One region of the Sinorhizobium sp. NFACC03 genome, then DNA from elsewhere that is predicted to be linked to it. Evidence: predicted binding sites of a transcription regulator. Region 1 holds the regulator's gene; each other region holds the start of a gene.
What was found. Region 1 encodes PhoB, which activates phosphate uptake and scavenging genes when phosphate is short. Its sites were predicted from a motif close to TGTCATNNANCTGTCAT; they were not measured.
Positions count from the first base shown of each region.

Region 1 (4,021 bases):
CGTTGCTGTTGATCGGCATGGTCGCCTTCGTCGTCGACTATCCCGGTTCGCCGATGGAGCCATCGACAGCGCTGCCGGTGCAGATCTACATGTGGGCCAACGAGGCGGAACGCGCCTTCGTCGAGCGCACCTCCGGCGCGATCATCATACTTCTCATCTTCCTCGTCGTCATGAACCTTGGCGCCATTCTGTTGCGACGTCGCTTTGAGCGCCGTTGGTAGTGAGGTAATTACTATGAACATCATGTCAGAAGCAGCGGTCGAGAAAGCCTTGGATCAGAAAATGAACACGGTTCCCTTCAAGATGATCGGCAAGGATGTGTCGGTCTACTACGGCGAGAAGCGGGCGCTTTTCGACGTCAACCTCAACATCCGCGAGAACACGGTAACGGCGCTGATCGGTCCGTCGGGCTGCGGCAAGTCGACCTTCCTGCGCACGCTGAACCGCATGAACGACACCATCGAGAACTGCCGCGTCACCGGCAAGATCACGCTCGATGAGGACGACATCTACGACCCGACCATTGACGTGGTCGAGCTGCGCGCCCGCGTCGGCATGGTCTTCCAGAAGCCGAACCCGTTCCCGAAGTCGATCTACGACAACGTCGCCTACGGTCCGCGCATCCACGGACTTGCCCGCACCAAGGCGGACTTTGACGATGTGGTCGAGACCAGCCTGCAGAAGGCAGGTTTGTGGAACGAGGTGAAGGACCGCCTGCAGGAGCCGGGCACCGGCCTCTCCGGTGGTCAGCAGCAGCGCCTTTGCATCGCACGCGCTGTTGCCGTCAGCCCGGAAGTCATCCTGATGGACGAGCCCTGCTCGGCACTCGACCCGATCGCGACCGCCAAGGTCGAGGAACTCATCCACGAACTGCGCACGAACTTCACGATCGTCATCGTGACCCACTCGATGCAGCAGGCCGCCCGCGTGTCGCAGCGCACCGCCATGTTCCACCTCGGCAATCTCGTCGAGGAGAACGACACCGACAAGATGTTCACCAATCCGGATGACCAGCGCACCCAGGATTACATCATGGGCCGCTTCGGCTGAGGCCAATCACGGCTGCAACAGTCACTGGAAAGCGCCTGTAAGGATCGACGATCATGTCCATGCATATCATGTCCGCCTATGACGAAGAACTGAAGTACCTGACGCGCCGCATCTCGGAAATGGGCGGTCTCGCCGAGCAGATGGTCGCCGAATCCGTCCGCGCCCTAGTCAATTCCGACCTGGCGCTGGCGCAAAAGGTAATCTCGGACGACACCGTTCTCGATGATGCCGAGCGCCAGATCGGCGAGAAGGCGATTGTCACGATCGCCAAGCGCCAGCCGGTCGCCGCCGACCTTCGCGAGATCATGGGGTCGATCCGCATCGCCTCCGACCTGGAGCGTGTCGGCGACCTCGGCAAGAACACTGCCAAGCGCGTGATCGCGGTTGCCGGTTCGGGCATCCCGCGCAAGCTCGCCCGCGGTCTCGAGCATCTCGCCGAACTCGCTCTGGTGCAGCTCAAGGAAGTGCTCGACGTCTATGCCTCGCGTTCGCCGGAAAAGGCCAATAGCATTCGCGAACGCGACGAGGAGATCGACGCGATCTACACCTCGCTGTTCCGCGAGCTGCTCACCTACATGATGGAAGATCCGCGCAACATCACGCCCTGCACGCATCTTCTGTTCTGTGCCAAGAACATCGAGCGTATCGGCGACCACGCGACCAACATCGCCGAGACGATCTATTACATGGCGACGGGTGCCCAGCCGGAGGGCGAGCGCCCGAAGGATGACAACACGTCGACGTTGGGCTCGGTCAACGACTAGAAGGTTTGAGCGGGATGCGGGGGACAACCGCATACACTTTTCCTCATCCCGCTCTGGCGTCAAACGCGCCGTTCGCAATGCATGCCCATGAGTATCATCCGGTCGCGGCTTCGGTCGCGGCCCCGAATTCCTGCATCTGAAGCATGCGGCTTTTCGCACCGCCTTTGAAAATGGCGGGGATGCTCCAGATTTAGAGTGTCTGAGTGCCGGCCGGTCCGCTGGACCCGCGCGGCGCTCGCGGTAAGGAGACGTTACCTGATGTTGCCAAAAATCGCCGTGGTCGAAGACGAAGAGGCGCTGAGCGTCCTGCTGCGTTACAATCTGGAAGCTGAAGGCTTCGACGTCGATACGATCCTCAGGGGTGACGAGGCGGAGATCCGGCTACAGGAACGCCTGCCCGACCTTCTGATCCTCGACTGGATGTTGCCTGGCGTCTCCGGCATCGAGCTTTGCCGTAGGTTGCGCCAGCGCCCGGAGACGGAGCGGCTGCCGATCATCATGCTGACGGCGCGCGGCGAGGAAAGCGAGCGCGTTCGCGGTCTCGCGACCGGGGCCGACGACTATGTGGTCAAGCCCTTCTCCACGCCGGAGCTGATGGCCCGCGTCAAGGCGATGCTCCGCCGGGCGAAGCCCGAAGTTCTCTCGACGCTGCTGCGCTGCGGCGACATCGAGCTCGACCGGGAAACCCATCGCGTCCATCGTCGCAGCCGCGAAGTTCGCCTGGGGCCGACGGAGTTCCGCCTGCTGGAGTTCCTGATGTCCTCTCCGGGCCGTGTCTTCTCGCGCTCGCAGTTGCTGGACGGCGTCTGGGGCCACGACATCTATGTCGACGAGCGGACCGTCGACGTGCATGTCGGCCGCCTGCGCAAGGCGCTGAACTTCTCGACCATGCCTGATGTCATCCGCACCGTGCGCGGCGCCGGCTACTCGCTCGAAAGCTGAGAAGGGCAAACAGAAGTCAATGAAAAAGGGGCCGATCGGCCCCTTTCGTTTTGGTCCTGTGCGGATCCTTAGCGCATCCGACGGCGCTCGGCGGATGGCTGGTAGGCAAGCCGCGCATGGAAGCTGCAATAGGGCGAAGCTTCCGGGGAATCGTTGCCGCAGAAGTGGAACTCTTCCTTCAGCGGGTCGCCGATCGGCCACTTGCAGGTGCGTTCGGTGAGCTGGGTCAGCTCGAGGCGGCGCGACATCGGCACGACCACGTCGGTCTGGATGCTGAAATCCTGCTCGGCAACGAGATCGACTTCGATCTCTTCCTTGAGGACGGTGGCGCCGGACGGACGGGCAACGGTGCGGGTCGAAACGCGCGAGGCGTAGTTCGGAGCGCGCGGCGCCGAGGTCGGCCGCTTCGGGCGGGCTGCCGCAGTGGTGCTGCCGCCGGCTTTGGCGCGGCCGGGAAGGCTCAGGCGATGAACCTTGCCGATGACAGCGTTACGGCTGACGCCGCCGAGCTGTGCCGCGATCTGGCTTGCGCTCAGGCCCTCGGACCAAAGCTTCTTCAGTTTCTCCACCCGCTCGTCAGTCCAGTTCATTTCTGCACTCTCCGTTCTCAGCGTTGGGGATGGCAGAATCCCTCACCGCACCCCGGTTGAATCTCGAGGTTGCAAACGCGATAACTCTTTTGGTGACTAGGTCCGCCGCATGCGTCTAGTAATTGAATGTTAACGTACTGACCGCCGGACTCCGTGGCAAGAGTCCGGGGAATCACGCCGAATCGAATTCGTAGTTTTCCCCAACTTGCTCGATCAGCGTTGCATTTTTGCAAGCCCTTCCGGCCGATTTTTTCGTCGCAGGGAAATGGATCTCGTTACCGCGCTGCAAGGCTTGGTTTTGTTGACATTGCAGTGCGAAATAGGAATAGTGCCTGCGCCGCCGAAAGGCGGCATTTTTGATTTTTATCGGGCCGCATGAAGCAGCGGGACCGATGCCGATTGGAGTGAAGGAGAGCCTCGCATGACTGCAACCACGCCGCTTTACGATACCTACATGCGCGCGCCGTTGCGTTTCGAGCGAGGAGAGGGCGTCTGGCTGATCGCCGAAGACGGCTCGCGCTATCTCGACTTCGCTGCCGGCGTTGCCGTGAACTCGCTCGGCCATGCGCATCCGCATCTCGTCGAGGCGCTGAAGGCGCAGGCCGAGAAGGTTTGGCACCTTTCCAACCTTTACGAGGTTCCCGGTCAGGAAAGTCTTGGACGCCGCCTGGCCGC
Region 1 is NZ_FMXF01000001.1:74,673-78,693, forward strand. Features, by position in the region: gene pstA (phosphate ABC transporter permease PstA) at 1-221, shown strand, start outside; gene pstB (phosphate ABC transporter ATP-binding protein PstB) at 235-1,050, shown strand; gene phoU (phosphate signaling complex protein PhoU) at 1,101-1,814, shown strand; gene phoB (phosphate regulon transcriptional regulator PhoB) at 2,073-2,756, shown strand; gene BLU35_RS00370 (GcrA family cell cycle regulator) at 2,825-3,346, opposite strand; gene BLU35_RS00375 (aspartate aminotransferase family protein) at 3,768-4,021, shown strand, end outside.

Region 2 (4,021 bases), on a different contig from region 1:
GCCGTCCTTGAATTCGCCGACGCCCGAGCCGAAGGTCGTGCCGGCATCGAAGGTGCCCTTGACAACTTCGAGAACGAGGTTTTCGTGACCGCCGCCGAAGCCGGTTTCACCGAAGAATTCCTTGACCGGCGCGCCGATCGCTTCCGGCAGGGTGACGAGCGGGACGAGGTAGCCCGAGGTCGAGTCCGGATCGGCGAAGCCGAGCTTCTTGCCCTTCAGGTCTTCGAGCTTGGTGATGCCGGAATCCTTGCGGGCAACCATGATCGAGTGGTAGCCGGTCGAACCGTCGGTCTGAACGGTCGTCAGGATCGGCTCGACGGCGTCAGCCTTGGCGAGGTAGATCTTGGCATAGCCGGAAGCGCCGAGCTCGGCGTAGTCGAGCGTGCCACCGAGCAGGCCCTGGATAACGCCGTCATAGTCGGCGGCCGGGAACAGCGAGACCTTCTCGACGCCGATGGCAGCCGGCAGCTTGTCGACGAGGCACTGGAAGTTGCGCAGGCGGTCGGCTTCGTTTTCGCCGCCGAGAATGCCGATGCGGAATTCCTTGAGGTCTTTAGCCTGAGCGTGGCCGACGAGGGCGAGGAGCGCGACGGCGCCCAGAAGAGCTTTCTTGAGCATAAGGTTCTCCCGTGTGTCCGGCTTGGCCGGATCCTATTCGGTTTCAAAGAGGTGCCCTTGACGCGGGCTTTCGATCCTGGCGGGCGTCAGATGCCGGCCAGTGCCAGCGGCTTGAGGCCGGCAGATGCCGTTTCTTCCTGCGGTTCGGCCGCCGGAATGTTGATGCTGGTGGAGGTCATCGATTCCTCGATGCCCGTGTCGGCGCCGTAGATCTCGGCAACCGCTGCCGCCGTCAGATCCTTGGGCTGGCCGTCGAAGACGACGCGGCCATGCGCCATGCCGATGATGCGTTCGCAATAGTTGCGCGCGGTATCGAGGGTGTGGAGATTGGTGATGACCGTGATGCCGTCGCGTTCGTTGATGTCGCGCAGTGCGTCCATGACGATTTTGGCGTTCAGCGGGTCGAGCGAGGCGATCGGCTCGTCGGCGAGCAGAACCTTCGGCTGCTGCATCAGCGCGCGGGCGATCGCCACGCGCTGCTGCTGGCCGCCGGAGAGAGTGCCTGCCGGCTGAAGTGCGGTCTGTTCGATGCCGAGGCGCTCAAGCGCGCCGATCGCCATGATCCGTTCTTCGCGGGTGAACATGTTGAGGATGCTGAGCACCGTCGAGCGGTGATTGAGGCGACCGAGCAGAACGTTGGTGAGCACGTCGAGGCGCGGTACCAGGTTGAACTGCTGAAAGATCATGGCGCAGTCGCGCTGCCAGTTGCGCAGTGCAGCACCGCGAAGCGACGAAACCTCCGCGCCGTCATAGACGATCGAGCCTGAAGACAGGTCGACGAGGCGATTGATCATGCGCAAGAGCGTCGACTTGCCGGCGCCCGAGCGGCCAATCACGCCGACCATCTGACCCTGCGGGATGTCGAAGGTAACCGAACTTACGGCTGTCTTCTTGCCGAACTGGCGGGTTACACTCTTCAACTGAAACATTTCTAGCAGGTCCTCTTTCGGGGAGACCGGTCATCGGTATGACACCTGCCATATCGGCGCTTCATGAAAGCGAAATGTCAGTTTGTTGTAAGTTCTGTTACAGTTCACACCCGCGCGGGCTGGGTTAATCAAAAGTGAACGACATCGCCCCGGCGGGTGCCCGATTGGCCACCTCCCGCAAGATTGCAGCTTGAGATTCGGCTGGATCGAGGGCGGTCGCCTGATCGCGTCCTAGCACAGTAACGCCGGGCGATTCCTGGCTCTACGGTCCAGGCTCCAAGGTTGCCCCCGGAACATAGAGCGCGATCGGTCGGATCTCGTAGATCGCCGTTGGATTGCTGCGTCGCAGGTCGCGTGCCGCTGCGATGGCCGCCTCGATCGTCGGGAAGTCCACGACATAGAGGCCGAGAAGCTGTTCCTTGGTTTCCGCGAAAGGGCCGTCTGTGACGATGCCTTCGCCCTTGCCCCTCAGTGTCACCGCACCTTCGACGGGGCCGAGCCGTGCGGCCGGTCCGAATGATTTCTGCTGAACGAAGCGATCATGAACCTGGAGCAGCTCGGACATCAAGGCCGCATCCTCCTCCTCACTCCAGGATTCTACCACGCCTGCCGTGTGATAAGCCAAGATCGCATAATACATGAACCGTCCTCCCGGAGGTATTCCTGTCAGGTTTCGCCGATGGCTTCAATCGGTGTGGCGAGGTTCATGGGTTCAACGCTACTCTCTAAATCAGCCTCAGGATGCTGCGACCCACGATAGGCCCGGGGTCGATCCGGGAACTGCGCTTTTGAGTTCGCGCGCCGAATTGCCGCTTTGTCCTGTACTTGTCCGAAGTCGGAGACGGGATACCCTGCTGCCTCTTGCCGGTATGACGGCGCCTCTGTGCCGGAGCGCGCTTCGTTGGCTCATTCATCACGAAGACACATGGTCCCATCACTTCGTTTCATGGAGCGGATGCGCTTCCGCCCTTGACTCGTCTTTATCGATCTTTTCTAACTTATGTTGTCAGACATCTTACATAACGGGAACCCATTGCTGACGTTCAAACAGGAGGAATGCGTGAGGAAACTGGTTCTACAGCTCGCCGTCGGCGCTGCCGCGCTGGCGCTTGCCACCGCCGCGCAGGCAGGCGAGACGCTCGACCGTGTCATGAGCAAGAAGGCCATGGTGGTCGCCACCAATAGCGGGTGGCCGCCGCAGAGCTATCTCGACGACAGCAACCAACTGGTCGGCTTTGACATCGATGTCTCCCGCGAGATCGGCAAGCGCCTTGGCGTCGAGGTCAGCTTCGAGACGCCGGACTGGGCGACCTTGACCGGCGGCCGCTGGCAAGGACGTTATGACGTCGGCGTCGGCTCCGTCACCCCCACCAAGGCGCGCGCCCAGGTCATCGACTTCGCCGGCATCTATTACTACAGCCCCTATGTCTATGTGCTGCACAAGGATAGCGAGGCGAAGTCTGTCACCGACCTGAACGGCAAGGTCGTCGGCGTTGAAACGGCCACGACATCGGAAGATTTCATTCGCCGGCAGTTGGAAATCGACGCGCCGGGGCTTCCGCCGATCGAATACAAGCTGGACCCGGGCGAGATCCGCACCTTCGCCGATTCCATGCTCCCCTTCGACGACCTGCGCCTCGGCAATGGCGTGCGCCTTGATGCGGTCATCGCGCCGGAACAGACAGCGCTCAACGCCATCAAGAACGGTTATCCGCTCAAGGTCCTTGACGGCGAGTACGCGTTCAAGGAGCCGCTCGTCGTTATCGCAGAAAAGACCGACCCCGAGTGGACGAAGAAGATCGGCGACCTCATCGCGGAGATGAAGAAGGACGGCACGCTCGCGAGCTTTACCACCAAATGGTACGGCAAGGACTATAGCGCCGAGTGAATTGGACAAGTCTGCGCGGCGGCAGTTCGTGCCGCCCCGCAACCCTTAATCGCTGTCCGCAGAGCGAGAGAACATGTCCTATCCCGACACCTACTACAAAAATACGATGGTCGACCGGAAGGTCAGACCAGTGCTTTCGGAAACCATCGAATGTGACACGGTCGTTGTCGGCGGTGGGCTTGCTGGTCTGACAACGGCGCTTCAGCTTGCACGCGCCGGGCAGTCGGTGGTCGTGCTCGAGGCCGAGAGTATCGGCTTCGGGGCTTCCGGTCGAAATGGAGGCTTCGTCAGCCCCGGTTTTGCGACCGGTGGCGAGAATATTGCCCGAATGGCCGGTGCCGAAGGGGCGCGGCAGATCCACCGCCTGTCGATCGAAGGCGTGGATTTTGTTCGCGATACGATCGCGGCGCTGAAGATCGAGAGCGCGCATGCGCAGCCCGGCATCACCAGCGTGCTGCGCTATGACGACGACGGCAGCATGAAGGCACATGCCGACGCGATGCGTCAAAACTACGGATACGAATTGGAATACTTCGACACCGAGCATATTCGCGCGGTGTTGAAGTCGAAGCGCTATTTCCAGGGG
Region 2 is NZ_FMXF01000004.1:219,490-223,510, forward strand. Features, by position in the region: gene phnD (phosphonate ABC transporter substrate-binding protein) at 1-618, opposite strand, end outside; gene phnC (phosphonate ABC transporter ATP-binding protein) at 705-1,547, opposite strand; gene BLU35_RS09415 (YciI family protein) at 1,810-2,187, opposite strand; gene BLU35_RS09420 (transporter substrate-binding domain-containing protein) at 2,608-3,435, shown strand; gene BLU35_RS09425 (NAD(P)/FAD-dependent oxidoreductase) at 3,509-4,021, shown strand, end outside.
Region 2: the regulator PhoB is predicted to act here: its motif matches at 1,611-1,627, upstream of phnC (phosphonate ABC transporter ATP-binding protein).

Region 3 (4,021 bases), on a different contig from region 1:
GTGTTGCGCCAGCGCGAGATGGCATAGACCTCCATCTTGTAGAGATCCTTGATCGGATTGAAGCCGCCGTTCATGTCGCCATAGAGCGTGGCATAGCCGACCGACATTTCCGACTTGTTGCCCGTCGTCACCACCATCGAGCCGAACTTGTTGGAGATCGCCATCAGGATGGTGCCGCGGGTACGGCTCTGCAGGTTCTCCTCGGTGATGCCGGATTCGGTCCCCTCGAACATGTCGGAGAGCGCGCTTAAGAACCCTTCGACCGGCTCGGAGATCGGCACGATATCGTAGCGGCAGCCGAGCGCTGCGGCACATTCCTTGGCGTCCTTCAGCGATTCCTGCGAGGTGTAGCGATAGGGCAGCATGACGGTGCGCACCCGCTCCTCGCCGAGCGCATCGACCGCCAGCGCCGCGCAGATCGCGGAATCGATACCGCCGGAAAGGCCGAGTACGACGTTCTTGAAGCCGTTTTTGTTCACATAGTCACGGAAGCCGAGCATGCAGGCGCGGTAGTCCGCCTCCTCGCGCTCCGGCAGGCGCGACTGCAGCCCGCTTTCGCAATGCCAGCCGCTTTCGCCCTTCTTCCATTCGACGATCGAAATCGCCTCTTCGAACTGGCTCATCTGGAAGGCGAGAGACTTGTCGGTGTTGAAGGCGAAGCTTGCGCCGTCGAACACCAGTTCGTCCTGGCCGCCGAGCTGGTTGGCATAGATCATCGGCAGGCCGGTCTCGAGCACCTGCTTGAGGACCACCTGGTGGCGCACATCCACCTTGCCACGAAAATAGGGCGAACCGTTCGGCGACAGCAGGATTTCCGCGCCGCTTTCCGCTAGTGTCTCGCAAACGCCGAGATCGCCCCAGATGTCCTCGCAGATCGGAATGCCGATGCGCACGCCGCGGAAATTCACCGGGCCCGGCATCTCGCCCTGGTCGAAGACGCGCTTCTCGTCGAACTCGCCATAGTTCGGCAGATCGACCTTGTCGCGGAACGCGATCACCTTGCCATCGTCAAGCACGGCCACCGAATTGTGCCGGCCGGTCTTGGCCTGGCGCGGGAAGCCGATGATGACGCCCGGGCCGCCGTCCGCCGTGTCGCTCGCGAGCTTCTCGACCGCCTGGAGGCAGGCCTTCAGGAATGCCGGCTTCAGCACGAGATCTTCGGGCGGATAGCCGGAAATGAACAGCTCCGTCAAAAGCAGGAGATCGGCGCCCTGGCGCGCCGCATCGGCACGCGCCTCACGCGCCTTGGCCAGGTTTCCGGCGATGTCGCCCACCGTCGGATTGAGCTGGGCGATTGCGATGCGCAGGAGCGAGGGGGCGATCTTGTGAGCGGTCATGAGCGGGCCTGTCGGTCTGTTCTGAGCGATTGCGTCTGACTTTCGCAATGTTCTTTAGCGCAATCCGCAGGAAAATACCCACAGGCAATCGCCGCTCCGCGAAAAAAACCGAAAAATTCTGTCTTTCCCGGTTCTTATGAAGGGCCGTTGCAGCGCCCTCACGCCACGAAAAGCTGTTCCCAAACCCCGTTAAGAAACCATTCATCCCCTGTTCAAAATGACGGGCGTATGACAGTTACACGACACATTTATGAAACTGGAGAACATGTTGGCTAGTATCGATTCCGCTGTCGCGAGAGGTTCGCGCGTCTATGTCGATAGACCCGGCTTCACCGCACGGCACGCCAAGACGCTTGCGGCCACCCGCAGCGCATTGTTCTCCCTTTTTGTCGCAGCCGCTCTCGTCTTCGCCGTCGAGCTGATCGTGCGCCAGTCGATGGCCGATACGCTCGCCTATATGCTCGACCCGACGCGCCCGGCGCTGACGACTGTCGGTGCATTCTTCCTGATGCTGCTGGCCGTCGACGGCATTTTCGGCCGCGAACATAAGTCGGCCGTGGTGATTGCGCCGCTCGCCATCATACCCGCCGTCGTCTGCCAGCAGAAGCAGGTCTTCCTGTCCGATCCGCTTTATCCGACCGATTTCCTGTTCGGCCGCCAGATCATGGAATTGATGCCGGTGCTGGTGAAGGACCGCCCCTGGACCGCCGTCGGCATCGTCGTCGGCCTCATCGCCGCCGTTGCCGCCATCGGCCTCTTGCTGCGCTACGCCTGGCGCAATTTCCCCAAGCTGACGCGCCGCGAGCGCATCGCTCGTGCGGCCTTTGCGCTGCCGCTGCTCTTCGCCTTCTGGCACATCATGGATTACAACCAGTTCTCCTGGATCCGTGATCGCCTGAAGGTCATCCCCATCATGTGGGACCAGACCGAGAACTATAAGCACAACGGCTTTGCGCTTGCCTTCGCCATCAACCTGCCGATGGCCAATGTCAGCGCGCCCGCTGGCTACATGGCCGACGCCATCGATCGCATTCCGGTGAAGCCGCTTCCGGCTGGCACCTCGCACCGCGGCAAGCCCGACGTCATCGTGCTGATGAGCGAATCCTTCTGGGATCCGACCCGCCTGCCCAACGTCAAGCTCTCGCCCGATCCGATGCCGACGATCCGCGAGATGCAGTCGGGCAACGTCTTCTCGCCGGAATTCGGCGGCATGACCGCCAATGTCGAGTTCGAGGCGCTGACCGGCTTCTCCAACGCCTTCCTGCCCTATGGCAGCATTCCGTACCAGCAGTACATCCGCAACCCGATCCCGTCGCTCGCTACCTTCTTCCGTGGCGAAGGCTATGTCTCGCGCGCCATCCATCCCTTCCAGAGCTGGTTCTGGAACCGTACCGCCGTCTACAAGGCCTTCGGTTTCGACACCTTCAAGTCGGAAGAGAACATGCCGCCGATGCAGAAGCGCGGCATCTTTGCCTCGGACGAGTCGCTGACGCATGAGATCATCCGCCAGGCCGACGCCATGGACGATCCGTTCTTCTTCTTTGCGGTGACACTGCAGGGCCATGGCCCCTATGAGGCAAACCGCTATGCCAAGAACACCATCAAGGTCGAAGGCAACCTGCCCGAAAGCGACCGGCAGGTGCTGGAAACCTATGCTCAAGGCATCAAGGAAGCCGACGAGAGCCTGAAGAAGCTGATGGACTGGGCAAAGAAGCGCGATCGCGAAACGATCATCGTGCTGTTCGGCGACCACCTGCCGCCGCTCAACACGGTCTATACCAGCACCGGCTTCATGAAGGGCGTCACGGCGGAGCGCAAGGGCTCGAAGGACCAGATGAAGGCGCAGCACGAAACGCCGCTCGTCGTCTGGTCGAACAAAACAGGCCCGAGAAAGAACGTCGGCACGATCAGCCCGGCCTTCCTCTCCTACCAGATCCTCAAGCAGTCCGGCTACGAGCACCCCTATTACACCGGGTTCCTCGGCAAGGTTCATGACCAATACCGGGTCGTCGACCGCTACATGCTGATCCGCAGGAACGGCAAGGAAGTCGCCGAGTGGTCGCGCCAGCCGAAGGTGCCGGCTCTCTTGCGTGACTATCGCTTCCTGCAGCACGACATGATGTTTGGAGACCGCTTCTCGACCGACCGGTTCTTCAAGTCCCACGCCGACCTCTTCGCAAGCGCGGCCGAGACCCACTGAACCACGAGCGCCGGACCGGCCACACCCGGTCCGGCTCTTCATGCTCTCGGTCGGCCAGATTTTTCCGCGACGCAAAACCGCCACGCACATTTGCTGGAAATGCTCTAGATTTTCTCCGGTCAACCCCGGAGATCGCCATGCCGCATTTCAACAACATCTCGCACCAGTTCTTCGGCAAGCCGCTCAGCGAACTCGGCGAGATCGAGCGCCGCATCCTCGCCTACGCCCGCGAGCGGCGCACGCTGACCACCGATACCAATGCGGCCTTCGCTGCCGAGCAAACCTTAGGCGACAGGCTCGCCGACAACATTGCCCGCGTTGGCGGCTCCTGGAGCTTCATCGTCACCTTCTGCAGTTTTCTCGTCTGCTGGGTCATCGTGAACTCGGTGCTGTTGGTGACCGGAGCGTTCGACCCCTACCCCTACATCTTTCTCAACCTCGTGCTTTCCATGCTTGCCGCACTGCAGGCCCCAATCATCATGAT
Region 3 is NZ_FMXF01000005.1:111,444-115,464, reverse strand. Features, by position in the region: gene BLU35_RS10260 (NAD+ synthase) at 1-1,337, opposite strand, end outside; gene BLU35_RS10255 (LTA synthase family protein) at 1,606-3,537, shown strand; gene BLU35_RS10250 (DUF1003 domain-containing protein) at 3,675-4,021, shown strand, end outside.
Region 3: the regulator PhoB is predicted to act here: its motif matches at 1,566-1,582, upstream of BLU35_RS10255 (LTA synthase family protein).

Region 4 (4,021 bases), on a different contig from region 1:
CGGTCATGCCGTTTCGCACATTCTGTAGCACCACGGAGGGGATGCCGTATTTGAGGCCATGCGCGTCCCAGAAGACGGCGAAGGCGCCGTCCTTCTGCATGTCGACGAAATCGTCTTCGGACACGCTTTCATGCACCTCGCCGCCGGCATCCGACGGACGGGTGATGACACGCCGGACGAAATGCACGTCGTGACAGTCGGCAAAATGCCGGGCGGCAAAGCCCATGACGCTGTCCTTGCCGGCACCGCTCGGTCCGACGACGACGACGAGTGCGCCTGCACCCTGTTCGCTCGCGCTCATGCGACACGCCGTCCTTCGCGCCAGACGGAGCGCACGACCGGAATGCCTTGCCTGCGGTGGACGCGGGCGATGTCGGCGCGCAGGCCGACTGCGACGCGGCCGCGGTCGTCAAGGCCGACGGTACGGGCCGGTGTCGAGGTCACCATCGCGATCGCCTTCGGCAGGTCGATGGCTTCGACTTCGTCGGAAAGAACGAAGGGCGCGTGGATCAGGCTGAAGGGCACATAGTCCGACGACAGCACGTCGAGAACGCCACGCTCCGCCAGGTCTCGGGCGGCGATGTTGCCGGAGTGCGACTTGCCGCGCACGATGTTCGGCGCACCCATGAGAACGCTCAAACCCGCGCGGTGTGAGGCTTCCGCCGCTTCGAAGCTCGTCGGGAATTCGGCAAGCTTGATGCCGAAGCCGACCGATTCTTCGACGTGGTCGACGGTCGCGTCGTCATGGCTGGCAATCGTGATGCCGCGGGCGGCGCAGGCCTCAGCCAGCGCAGTGCGATGCGGGCCGGCATATTTCGCCGAAAGCGCCTGCTGACGCTCGACGAAGCGGGCGAACTCCGCGTCGGAAAGGCCGCGCTTGGATTTGTAGTAGAGCGTGTACTGGTCCATCGTCTGGAACTGACGCTGGCCGGGCGCGTGGTCCATCAGCGAGACGAGCTTGACCTGTGGGTCGTTCCGGAAGTCCTCGTAGTGATCGAGCACGTCGGAGGTCGAGACCTCGCAGCGCAGGTGGATCAAGTGGTCGGCGCGCAGCCGACCTTCTTCCTTGGCCTGCGCCAGGGCGTCGGCCATGCTGCGCATCTCACCCTTCTGGAAACCGCCATCTTCGTCGGAGCCGAGCCGAAGGCAGTCGAAGACAGTGGTGATACCCGAGGTGACGACCTGCGCGTCATGCGCCTGGATCGCCGCGATCTTCAGCCAGCGCACGCCCGGGCGCGGCGAATAGTGGGCCTCGAGGTGATCGGTGTGCAGTTCGATGAGGCCGGGAATAAGGTAGTCGCCTTCGAAGTCCTCGCCGCTGGCGACCGTCCCCCCGGAGATATCGGCAATCTTGCCGTCGCGGATCTGCACCGAGCCGTCGAGGATACTGTCCTCGAGGACGATGCGGGCGTTGGTCAAAACCTGTTCTTTGCTCATCTCATGCAATCTTTCGTTGGGTGTCGCTGCCGAGCGGCAGCAGGGAGCGGACAGTAAAGGGGGCGCCGCGCTCCGGTTCGACGAAGAGCGCGACTGACGTCACGTGAAGCGGTTTGCCGATATGTTCGGCAAAGGTGGATTCGAGCGCCGATCGCATGACGCCGCTGGTTTCGGTGGGCACCGGACCGGTCAAAGTCAGATGGAACTGAAATTCTTCGAATACATAGGGATAGCCCCATTCCCTCAGGTAGCGCCTCTGGCGTTCCGGGAGGCTCTCCGGCTTGCGCCGGGCGAAGTCCGCCTCCGACAGCGGCGCGCGGAACGGGTCGAAGCGGTGAACGGCATCTTCGGCCAGATCCTGCAGTTCGGCAGAGAGAGCGGACGGTACCAGGGCGAAGAACGGACCGAGCTGGTGCAGGACAATTTCAGGGATTTCGAAGGGATCGAGGTCAGCGGCGAAGCATTCGAAGATGCTGAGGAGTTCGTCTTCGTCGCGGCCCTCGGCAAGCTCGAAGGGAGCCTTCAGCGTTCCGTGAAAACCGTAGCGTCGCGGGTCTGCTGTCAGTGTGCGTTGCGTCGCTTCGTCGATCCCGGCGATCGTCGGAAGAGCAAGATCTTGGCCGGTAAAGGCGTCACGGCCAAGCCAACGGGACGCGGTCTGCGACAGCCGGTCGTCCGCCGGCGGCGCGAAGTAGATTGCATAACGCACGGTCTTCACTTTCTTGTAGCGACCGGCCCGCCGGGGAGGCGGGTCGATTGTTTGCGGGATGCGATGCGCAGCTAGCCGATTTCCATGACAACATCATGATGGTGGAGGCGCAAATGCTTGGCTGTCGTCAATGTGCCCTGCGACCCATCAGGCGTGAACGGCACGCGTTCGAGATGCTGTCGAAAATAAAGACAACCAGCAAGATCAGAAGCACCATATAGGCGACATTTTCCCAATCGGAATTGGTGCGCATTGCTTCCCAGAGCTTGAGACCGATACCGCCCGCGCCGACAGCACCGATGATCGTCGCCGATCGGGTGTTCGATTCCCAGAAGTAAAGCGCCTGGCTGGCAAAGACCGGCAACACCTGCGGCAGCACGCCGAAGCGCTGTACGGCAAGCGGCGCAGCACCCACCGACTTGACGCCTTCGCGCTGCTTGTCGTCGATGTTTTCCAGCGCCTCTGAATAGAGCTTCCCGAGCGTGCCGGTGTCGGTGAAGAAGATCGCCGAGATACCGGCAAGCGGTCCGGGGCCGAAGGCGCGGGTAAAAAACAGCGCCCAGATGAACATATCGACCGACCGCAGGAAGTCGAAGAAGCGCTTGACCAACTGATTGGTCATGAAGCTTGGTGTGATGTTGCGGGCCGCGAGGAAGCAGAGCGGGAAGGCGATCAGCGATGCAAAGAGTGTGCCGACGAAGGCCATGACGACGGTCTGCAGCAGCTTCGTCCAGACATCCAGATGCTGCCACTCGGCGTTATAGAGGATGTTGTTCCAGGCAAGCGAGAGGTTCGAGCGGGATGGATCGATGCGCTCGCCGGATATGATGAGCGAGGCGACCTCGCCATAGCTCTTGCCGAAGAAGGGCGAGTTGGTGTCGAAGAGGAAGTTCGCCCAGCCGAAGAAGCGGTTGCGGACGGAGACCTCGTCGCCTTCGACTTCCGCCCAGCCGGTGGCGCCGAATGCAAGCACGATCTTCTCGCCTGGACGCTTCTGCGTCGCCCAGGTGGGCAGCGTGCCCTGCGGCATCACCCTGTCGGCGCCATCGACGGCCATCACCAGGGTCTCGCCGCCATGCGTCGCCTTGACCAGGCTGTCGTCGATCTCGATCCTGGTTGAGCGGTCATAGGTCACGACGACTCGTGTCAGGACTTCTTCCGTGCGGGTTTCGACGCGGTTCTGAGCTTCGGCCGTGGTGGTGCCGCCGAGTGCTGAACCGGGCGTCATGAAGCTGAAGGACGAGCTTGCCTTCGGCTTTGCCGCCTGCGTCGTCGACGCCGGAATTTCCACGCGGCGCGTCACCGTCTCCTTGTCGAGTTCCACCCAATCCGGATCGGGATTGGGCCCGAGCGGCGAATTGCGCTGATAGTTGAGGCTCATTGTCCGGTCGGAGGCGATATGGATCTCGGGCCTCACCTCGTAGGAGACCCAGTCGGCGAGATAAGTGCCGGCGATACCCCAGTTGGCGTTGCCAAGCACCTGACCGATCGAGAAGAACCACCAGCTGAAGATGAGATAGACGACAATGCCGCCGGCGATCGTTGCCGTGCGTACACGCTTGAAGGTCGAGGATTTCAGGAGCTCGGGATGGCGGGCCGCGATCGCGTCCATCTCCATCGGGCTCAGTCGTGTGGTCGTGGTCATAGCGCGCACCTACTGGGCAAGCTGGAAGGCCTGTTCGCCAACGAGGCGACGGCGAAGCCAGGCGGAAAACTGGTCGACGGCGAAAATGGTCGCAAACAGCAGGATGACGATCGCAAGCGTTTTCGCCTGGTGGCCCTGGCCGATCGAAAGGCGCAGCAGCTCGCCGATGCCACCGCCACCAACGGCGCCGATGATGGTCGAGGCGCGCACGTTGATTTCGAGGCGCAGCA
Region 4 is NZ_FMXF01000004.1:214,261-218,281, forward strand. Features, by position in the region: gene phnN (phosphonate metabolism protein/1,5-bisphosphokinase (PRPP-forming) PhnN) at 1-301, opposite strand, end outside; gene BLU35_RS09385 (alpha-D-ribose 1-methylphosphonate 5-triphosphate diphosphatase) at 298-1,437, opposite strand; gene BLU35_RS09390 (DUF1045 domain-containing protein) at 1,439-2,146, opposite strand; gene phnE (phosphonate ABC transporter, permease protein PhnE) at 2,274-3,791, opposite strand; gene phnE (phosphonate ABC transporter, permease protein PhnE) at 3,801-4,021, opposite strand, start outside.
Region 4: the regulator PhoB is predicted to act here: its motif matches at 2,231-2,247, upstream of BLU35_RS09390 (DUF1045 domain-containing protein).